Regions from separate parts of the Enterococcus sp. AMC1086 genome, predicted to be linked through region 2. Evidence: riboswitches for the same ligand, from Rfam matches in the RefSeq annotation. Region 2 holds a riboswitch; the other holds the start of a gene.
The links. A riboswitch is a leader RNA that binds a small molecule or an ion and turns the genes downstream of it on or off. The one in region 2 is predicted to bind magnesium.

Region 1 (4,574 bases), 510 kb from region 2:
TAATGTGCTTTAAGTGGTTTATTGTGACAGTATAATTATTTTCTATTAAGATGTCTAAAATTTGTAGCTTATTTCTTACCTCTTTATCGTAAAGTATTACTTTATTTTTTGTTTCCATGGTATCCCTCATTTTAGTGTTTAATTATTCTTTTGTTTTTAATTTGTTATTTTATTTATAAATAAAATATAAAGTATTGTTGCTATAAAGTAAAGTGATTAGGTATGTAAATGAATGTAAGGAATAAATAACTTTAATAATAAACGACATAAAGTATAATTATTTTCAAGTTATTCTTTTCTTTATATTATAGTAGTGAATTTTAGCTAAAAGTGTATACTTGATAAATAAAAACTATTTTTAGGAGTGAATAAGATGAAGGTTAGTATTAGGCATCGGTATATCAAAAAGATTCCGGTTCTGGAAATTGTACCAGAAGAAGAGAAGAATAATCCCTTGCCTTTAATCATTTACTATCATGGATGGCAGTCGGCGAAAGAATTATCACTGACTCAAGCTAGAAAATTAGCGAAAAAAGGAATGCGCGTGATTTTACCTGATGCGATGAACCATGGGGAACGAAAAACAGGGCCGATATCTCCGATTCCATCAGTGACGTTTTGGTCAAGTATTCAATATAATATTGTTGAATTTGCTCAATTGATACGTCATTTTGAGAAACAACAGCTGATTGAAGCAGGAAAAATTGGCGTTGGTGGTGTTTCAATGGGTGGTATTACAACTTGTGCATTATTGACGCAACATCCGGAAATAAAAATAGCAGCTTGTATGATGGGAACGCCAGCACCGCAGCGTTATATTGAGAGAGTGATGGACCGATCAGCTGAGATGGACTTTTTTGTGCCAAGGGACTTACCGTTATTGCTTAGTTGGGTGGCGAATTATGATCTTTCAGAGGCGCCAGAAAAATTAGCACAGCGTCCAGTATTATTTTGGCACGGAACTAAAGATCCTAAAATTCCTTATGAAGATATGGCCGATTTTTATCAAATGATCGAAGGAGAACCTTATGCTGACCGTAGTAAGTTTATCACTGGTGAAGGCGAAGGGCACCTAGTCAAAGGCGAAATGATGGATGTTGTGGCTGAGTTTTTTGAAAAGGAATTTTTGAGTTAAATTATTTAAAGAATCTGACTGAAATTAGAGGATAAACCCGGTTATGCTGAGTTTATTCTCTATTCTTAACTCTAATTTAGATGTGAACAATCAAAACGAGCTAAAATATTACGATGTTTCATTTCAAATGCACGATGGTACATCCTCTCTAAAATAAGTTGTGAAAAATTGATCTTTTTCATAGGCTTATTAACAAAAAAATAGCAGATCAAAATATGGAGAAAGGTAGTAGAAAAAATTAGTTTATAAAGTTTTTTTAATTTATTAACGTCTCTATTTTTCTTTATGATATTATATACTAAATGATAAATCTATTGTTATTTTAGAAATAAAATCAGAGAATTTTTTTTTTATTACTTATTTATAATTTGCTTGTTTGAAAGTAGTAGAATCACTTTATTGTGCTATTACTTTTGGTATAATATGTAAAGAAACAAAAAGAAGGGAAAGGATTTGGAACAATGAAAAAAGCAACGATCACTAAAACGGTTAATTTATTAGACGGAGGCTGTAATGCTTGCGGGATTATTGAGGACGAAAATTACACGTTGACAATAGATGAGCAAAAGATCCCCATAGAATCATTGACAGTCAATGCACTTATAACAGCGATTGTTTTAAAGAATGGTTATAAACGAGAGTACCAGATGGATGTGATTGATGATTATACGATGTATAAAAAAAATGATCATCAAGTCACGCTTAAAGAAGAATATGATTTTCTGACGTATTCAAATGATACAATTAAAATTGAAACCAAAGATCAAATCAGGGATGAGAAAGAATTAGTGAAGATAGTGAATCAAATCTTATCCACTCTTTTTTATGTAGAAGAATTGGATTTTAGTTTATAAAAAATTATACAAAACATACTGAGATTACAGGGTATGTTTTTAGTTATTCTATTTGAAAAATTTCTGACATTCCAAATTTTTCAAATCGTTCTTGTGAGTCGGAAGGATTTTCGTTTTGATCACAGACTAATAGTTTGAAATCCTCTGTTTTTGGGATACGTTTGAATGTTTCACTATCAATGAAGAGAATCAGTTGCTGGCAAAGCCATTCAAGAACAGTTTCTATATCTTGTTCGTCTTCCACCCAATCGTCAAATAAATAGAGAGAAGCAAACTGTTGTGTCTCATCCCAATCGCTTGAATTGTATTTTATTTCTTCTAACTGTGATTTACTATGGCCTTTACTTGTATAATAGCTTGTTGTTTCTTGCCAAAGTTCCACAGTATTAAAGCAAAGATTGATTTCACCTTCTTCATGAATATTGCAGTTTAAAGCAAATGCGTAGAATGTTTCATCAGAATGATCTAATAAAAAGTTTTCGATGCTGTCTGTTAAAAAGTTGAAAAAGAATTCTTGTTGTTTTTCTAAAAAGTGTTCCATTTGTTCCCTCCAGGTATTCTGTCTTTTAAACATTGAAACAGATATCACTGGGAAAGTCTATCTAAAGTTGATTTTTATAGAAAAATCACTATTTTTTAAGAAAATGTAAAGATTCTTTATTCGAAAATAGTTGTCTTTATCGCCTTTTTCCATTGTAAGAGCGACTACAAAGTGATTTTTTTAATAACAGCGTTACGACTTTGATTAATTTATCCAAAATTTCATTTGACTTTGTGATACGATACGCTTATAGTTTATACTGAATTAAATACTTGTTAGGTGAGGCTCCTATATAAACACAAGCTACTGCTCAAAAATGTCGAAAGACAGGTATGGGTAGGACAAATTTCGTCGAATTAAGGCGTTTTTCAAAGTAGCTAAAAGTAATGCTTTTTACGTTATATAGTGCTAAAACTCAACGAAGAGAAGATATAGATACGTTGGAAATCCATGACCAGTGTCATGTGCTTAGTCCCTATAATCTAATCCCTTCGCTGAGTATTCTTGGTGAGGGATTTTTTCTTTTTACTCAAGAGCTACCCAGTTTCATAAGCGATACTCTAATTGGAAACAAGCCATTCAATTTTAAGTTTAGAAAGGAACAAATAATGAAAAAATCTGTGAAAATAGTGACGATTACCTTACTATCGATTCTTCTTGTGATTGTAAGTGCAGCCTGCTATGCTGCAGTCTCATTCCAAGCAGCAAAAGAAAAAAGTGAATCAAAACTTCCTACAATAAATAAAAATTTTACTGGTGATGAACAAACGAGTGATAAAGAGCTGACGGTTATGGTCATAGGAAATGATTCGAGGGATGATGATGAAGATCAAGGACGTTCAGATACGTTGATGGTGGCGCACTATGATGGAAAATCAAAACAGCCTAAATTGATATCGATCATGAGAGACAGTTATGTAACATTTCCTGATGGCGGACAAGATAAAATAAATGCAGCGTACGCATATGGTGGCGCGCAAATGACAAAAGATGTGCTGAAAACGAACTTTGATTTGCCAATCAATTATTATGTTGTTATGGATTTTAAAGAGTTTAGTGATATCATTGATGAACTTTATCCAAAAGGAGTTAAGATCGATTCTGAAAAAGATATTAATTTGGATGGTGTGGATATTCCTAAAGGAGAACAAACATTGCACGGAAATAGCTTATTGCAATACGCTCGTTTTAGAATGGATGAAGAAGGCGATTTTGGACGTATCAGACGTCAGCAACAAGTGATGGATGCATTAATCGCACAGTCTAAAGATTTGATTCCAATTTGGGAATTACCTCAAGTGGCTGGTAAGATGGTAGGGAAAATCGATACAAATGTACCAACTAGTTTATTGATTGATTTAGCGAAGGATTTCCTTACTGGAAAGGTAAAACCTTTAGAATCACTATCTGTTCCTGTCGAAGATTCATGGAACTTTAATGATTATACTGAATCAGGAAGCGTAATCGAACTGGATGAACAAAAAAATGCTGAAGCGATCAAAGCGTTTTTGAAAGCCAATTAAAACTTGATTATATAAATAAAATAACCTGTCTATTCTCTTTTAGAGGAGTGTATGGGTTATTTTTTTAGTACAAAAAAATTAGTGTATTTCTATACGAATGGACAAGGCTTGTGCTATGCTTTAAGCAAACGTTTTATTCATTTAGAAGGAAGGTTTTACTGTGAAAGTTGTGATCATTGGTGCGTCATTTGCTGGAGTATCAGCTGCTTTGGCTATCAGAAAAAAATACCCTACTGCTAAAATTTATTTAATAGAGAAGCAGCAAACAATTGGTTACCTACCTGGTGGCATCAATCTTTACTTTAATGAAGCGATCGATCCTATCGAAAAGGCTCAGTTTATGTCAGAACAACATCTAATAGATCGTGATATTTGTTTGATGTTGAATTCAAAAGTGGTTAGTATGGATTCAAAACAACATATCATTAAATATGAAAAGAAAAAATCTGAATTTTTAATGTCTTTTGATAAACTGATATTGGCAACGGGTTCTAGTCAATGGTCGCAAAAGATTCTAGGAA
Region 2 (4,574 bases):
AAATATCGATTGCACCAAAATTTTGAATTGCATTTAAATTTTTGATGATCGTTCCTTTTTTGGCCATGCTTGAAGCACCTTTGACAAGATTTGTCGTTACGATCATCGGAAGCATTTCAGGTGTCAAACCGACAGCGACAGATAAACCGAAAAGAAATGCTTCAAACCAGTCACCTTTCGTCAAACCATTGATCAAAAATACTGCTGGCGCCATTACCAACATAAATCGAATCAACAACCAAGACGTTTTGCTGATGCCGACATCAAAATTTGTTTGAGGATTTTTATCAGATACATCTTGGGCTACTTTTCCAAAAAGTGTATCATCTCCCACAGAAATAACGATTCCTTCTGCACTACCGCTGATTACATTACTACCCATGAACACAATATTTTCGTATTCAGTTTCTGCACTATTCGTATTCAATTTGTAGTCAGCTCTTTTTTCAACTGGGTAACTTTCACCTGTCATGGCAGATTGAGAAACAAACAAATCTTTTGTTTTAGTTAAACGAATATCAGCTGGAATCATATCACCTGCAGATAATTTTATAATATCTCCACAAACCACTTCTTCGATTGGAAGTTCAAGTTGTTTTTTTCTACGAACAACAGTTGCTGTTATTTGCACCATGTTATTTAATTTTTCTGCTGCTTGATTTGATTTGACTGATTGAAATAACGTCATGGTACCACTGATCAAAACCATTGCTATAATGATCATTACACCGACAAGGTCACGATCAGCAGGTGGGGCAATGACATAATCTGTTACAAACGAGATAATAGCTAAAGCAATCAAAACAATCGTAAATGGTGTAAAATAAGCTTTTATTATTTCAACGAATAACGGTGTTTTTTTACCGTAAGTGATGGTATTTTCGCCAAATGTCTCTCTTGATAATATTGCTTGCTGATTCGTCAATCCTACTTTTGAAGATTTAAAAAATGTCAATATATTTTCTACCGAGTTTCGTGCAAAATACTCATATGATTGGTTATTTTTTCTATTTAATACTACTTTTTTATCCATATAATTCTCCTTCTTTCCAAAACGCTTATCGAAGAAATTTCAAGTGTTTGATACGAGAATTCGTCATCTGAAATTTCATGATTTTTATCTATTTTAGGAATCGGACTGATGGAAAAAGAGAATCTGTTACAGGAGAATCTTGCTTGTTTGCCTTAGAAACAAATAGACAATAATAAACATATTTTCTTCAACAGATTTCTTTTTGCATAAGTCCTTGAACATCTGACTACTGTCATCCATTTGTTTCCATCTCCTTTAGCATTATATTTTTGATGATTTCAACCTTTCGTCGGTCATTTTGGGTATAAATTATTTTCTCAAATCTTTTTAAGACCACTTGTCCCTCCGAATATGCATAGCCAATGCTTTGATACCCTAAATGAGTATAAAATCCCCAAGCTTGTTTACGGCCGGTTAAAAATACTGATTGAAAATTCATAAGATCCGCGATTTTTTCTGCAAATTCAAGTAATTGTTTTCCGATACCAAATCCTTGATACTGATCATCTATCGCCACTTGTTTAATTTGCGCTATTGCCTTGCTGCTTTTAAAAAGAAGTAAGGTTCCTACAACTTTTCCATCAATCAATGCAGCCATATGGATATCCTGCTCTTCATTTACAGGTAATTCTTTGATCCATTCTTTCCCCGCGCTCGTTTTGAGGAACTTATTTCTTAATAAAATTCCTTTCCAATATTCTTCACTGTTCCAATCGATAATTTTGACAGTCACTGTTTTACCATGATAATTCCTCCGTTCTTTTAATTGCTCATTTGATTAATTTCTATGACTTCTGATAGTTGGGATAATTCGGAAATAATTGTATTCACTGCGAGCGTCCCATTTCTTGCAGCTTCGATTTCTAAAAATAGCCTTACTTTTTTACCAGCCAAATCAGTACAAGAAAATTTTGTAAAGGTTAGGCAATAGTTATCCAATAACTGAATAATTTCTGTTCTAAGCATTACTTCACTTGTATTACTAGTAATCACTGATAGGTAATGAATCGAATCGGCTTGTTCTTCTTGTCTTTGAACAGTTAAGTCATCCATTTTGAACGATAGGTTTCTTAATAAAATATTGACTAACATTAAAACAATAGAACAGATCACCCCTTCGATCACAAATCCTGCGCCAATCAAACTTCCGACTGCTGCGGAACACCATAAAGTTGCTGCAGTATTGATCCCAGTCACACTAAATCCTTCTCGTAAAATCACACCCCCAGCAAGAAAACCTATACCACTTACGACTTGAGCCGCAATTCGCGTCGGACTGCTGTCATCTTGAATTAAACCGGATAATGAAACGAATTGACTTGAGCCAAACGTTACTAACGTCATTGTTCTCATTCCAGCTAGTTTTTTTCGCCACTGTCTTTCTACGCCAATGATCATTCCAGCAAATATACTAGCGATAATATTGATTAAAAATTCATTGGTTTGCTCCTTCCCTAGATTTGTTTATCGGTGATTGGTTTTTCGCGGACATATTACTTTTTAGCAAGTACCGTTCATCCTCTACTCTGCTTTTCCAACAGTCGTAGTGATTTAAAGCAAAAAACCTTCCGCCAAAAACTCAGCGGAAGGTCATAAATAAGCGCACAAAAAAAAGCCTGTATGATCTAGTCGTTGAGTTTTGGCACTATACAACGTAAAAAGCAGAGCTTTTAGCTACCTTATGAAAAGCCTTGTAATCGACAATCCCTGTTCTACCCATTGGCATCTCTCGATGTTTTTGGGCAGTAGCCTGTGTTTGTATAGGAGCCTCACCTAACAAATCTATTTAATTAACTTACAGATGAAACTATACCACCGTTTTAAAACAAATGTCAATAGCATTTTATTCATTTTTCTAACAAAAATAAAATAACCAATGTTACAAACGTGCAGCTGCACTATTTATCAACATTGATTATTTTTTAAATTTATTATTTTTTTTCGACATTCACGACTGAATTTCCAGCGACTTGAGGTGGAATCGACATCGTCATCGCAGGTAAGCCAGCTAAAGTAAATTGAATAGTATCCCCAGCTTTAAACTCACTTTCTGTGAGGCCATCAGCCAATTGTTCCTTTGGTACATTTAAAATAACGCCATCATTTTTCATCATATTAATTATTTTTTCTGGGTCTTCAACCACTTCGACGTCTTTTAAAACGAATCGAATCGATTTGTCCACCGTTTCATTTTTCGTAGCATCTTCAACTAAAACTGCGGTAAATATTGATTGCGTTTCGTCTTTGTCTTTAGTATTCAGCGTTTCATCAATCACTTGATCTTTTTGGCTGCTCATTGCTGTTTCTTCACTTCCTTTTGACAAATCTTTTTTATTTTGTGCGCAAGCTCCTAAAGAAATCAGCGTAAATACAGTTAAAACTGCTATTGCGATTTTTTTCATGTTACGTCCTCCAAAAATTGATACTTTATTATAAGCGATAGAATCTACAATCGTCCATCCTCATCATGTATACTTAATAAAAATAAAAAAAATGAAAGGCTAGGACATAGCTCTACGAGTTAGGTCCTAGCCTTAAAAAATCTGAATAAACGGTGGGAACAGAAGTAAAAACTTCGGAAATAAGAGTTAAACACTTCTGTTCCAACCTCACTAAAAACCTGGAGAGAGGATAATCAGTAATATTCCTCTATCCATTTCTTCGATCGTTTCCAGACATTGTAATTTCTTGTGCTAAATATCGAATACGTTCCATGATTCGACGCGCTTTTAAAGGTTCTTGCTCACCTCGTTGAGTCACGGATAAATGTTTTTCTAGGTCTTTTAAATCAAGATTTGATGAAAAGAAGGTCACTAATTGCTCTTGCATTCGATATTGTAAAATAACACTTAACACATCATCGCGAATCCATGAAGTCATCGATTCTGCACCAAGATCATCGATCATCAAAACGGGTGATTTCTTGACAGCATCAAGTTTTGGACCAACCATATCTTTCCCAATTGCTTGTTTCATTTCAACTGTAAATGTTGGAAAATGAACGATTGTTGTAATAAAACCACGTTCAGCTAAGCTATTAGCAATCGCACCTAATAGGAACGATTTTCCAACTCCAAAGGTTCCTTGAAGATAAAGTCCTTTGTGAAATTCTTTTGGATTCGACGTGTATTCATTTAAAAATTTCATCGTCTCTGCCATCGCCTGTGCTCGACCTTGAGATGCTGTATCAAATCTATTTAAGCTGGCTTCTCGTACATCTTTTGGCATATCCATAGCACGAACTCGTTTACGAATTTCATCTTCTTTTTGTTTAGCGATAAGCGCTTCTGTCGGTACATAGGTGACATCAATGTAATGAAAATTCAAGGTTAGTTGAGGCTCATATCCAGGCGCAATCATTGTTGGATCATTCAGTTGGTATTTGCGTTTTTCTTGTACAAATTCGTAAAGCTTTGAGTAGCTCTTTTGAATATCTTCATCTGTTAATCGCTCACGATGTTCTTCAATAAACTGTTGAACATCCGTATCCTTCAAGACCACTTCTACCAATTCGTTGTAACGTTCACTCATATCTCTGCTT

Region 1: linked by a shared signal. The riboswitch ahead of AC4BC4_RS04095 (LCP family protein) and the one ahead of AC4BC4_RS06370 (MgtC/SapB family protein) in region 2 are both predicted to bind magnesium.

Annotation. Positions count from the first base shown of each region.
Region 1 is NZ_CM177100.1:856,796-861,369, forward strand. It holds gene AC4BC4_RS04075 (hypothetical protein) at 1-118, opposite strand, end outside; gene AC4BC4_RS04080 (alpha/beta fold hydrolase) at 374-1,135, shown strand; gene AC4BC4_RS04085 (DUF4809 family protein) at 1,597-1,989, shown strand; gene AC4BC4_RS04090 (DUF4303 domain-containing protein) at 2,033-2,530, opposite strand; M-box (ykoK) riboswitch at 2,795-2,963, shown strand; gene AC4BC4_RS04095 (LCP family protein) at 3,139-4,053, shown strand; gene AC4BC4_RS04100 (FAD-dependent oxidoreductase) at 4,214-4,574, shown strand, end outside.
Region 2 is NZ_CM177100.1:1,371,133-1,375,706, reverse strand. It holds gene mgtA (magnesium-translocating P-type ATPase) at 1-1,033, opposite strand, end outside; gene AC4BC4_RS06375 (GNAT family N-acetyltransferase) at 1,266-1,766, opposite strand; gene AC4BC4_RS06370 (MgtC/SapB family protein) at 1,796-2,443, opposite strand; M-box (ykoK) riboswitch at 2,651-2,821, opposite strand; gene AC4BC4_RS06365 (hypothetical protein) at 2,965-3,435, opposite strand; gene dnaI (primosomal protein DnaI) at 3,683-4,574, opposite strand, start outside.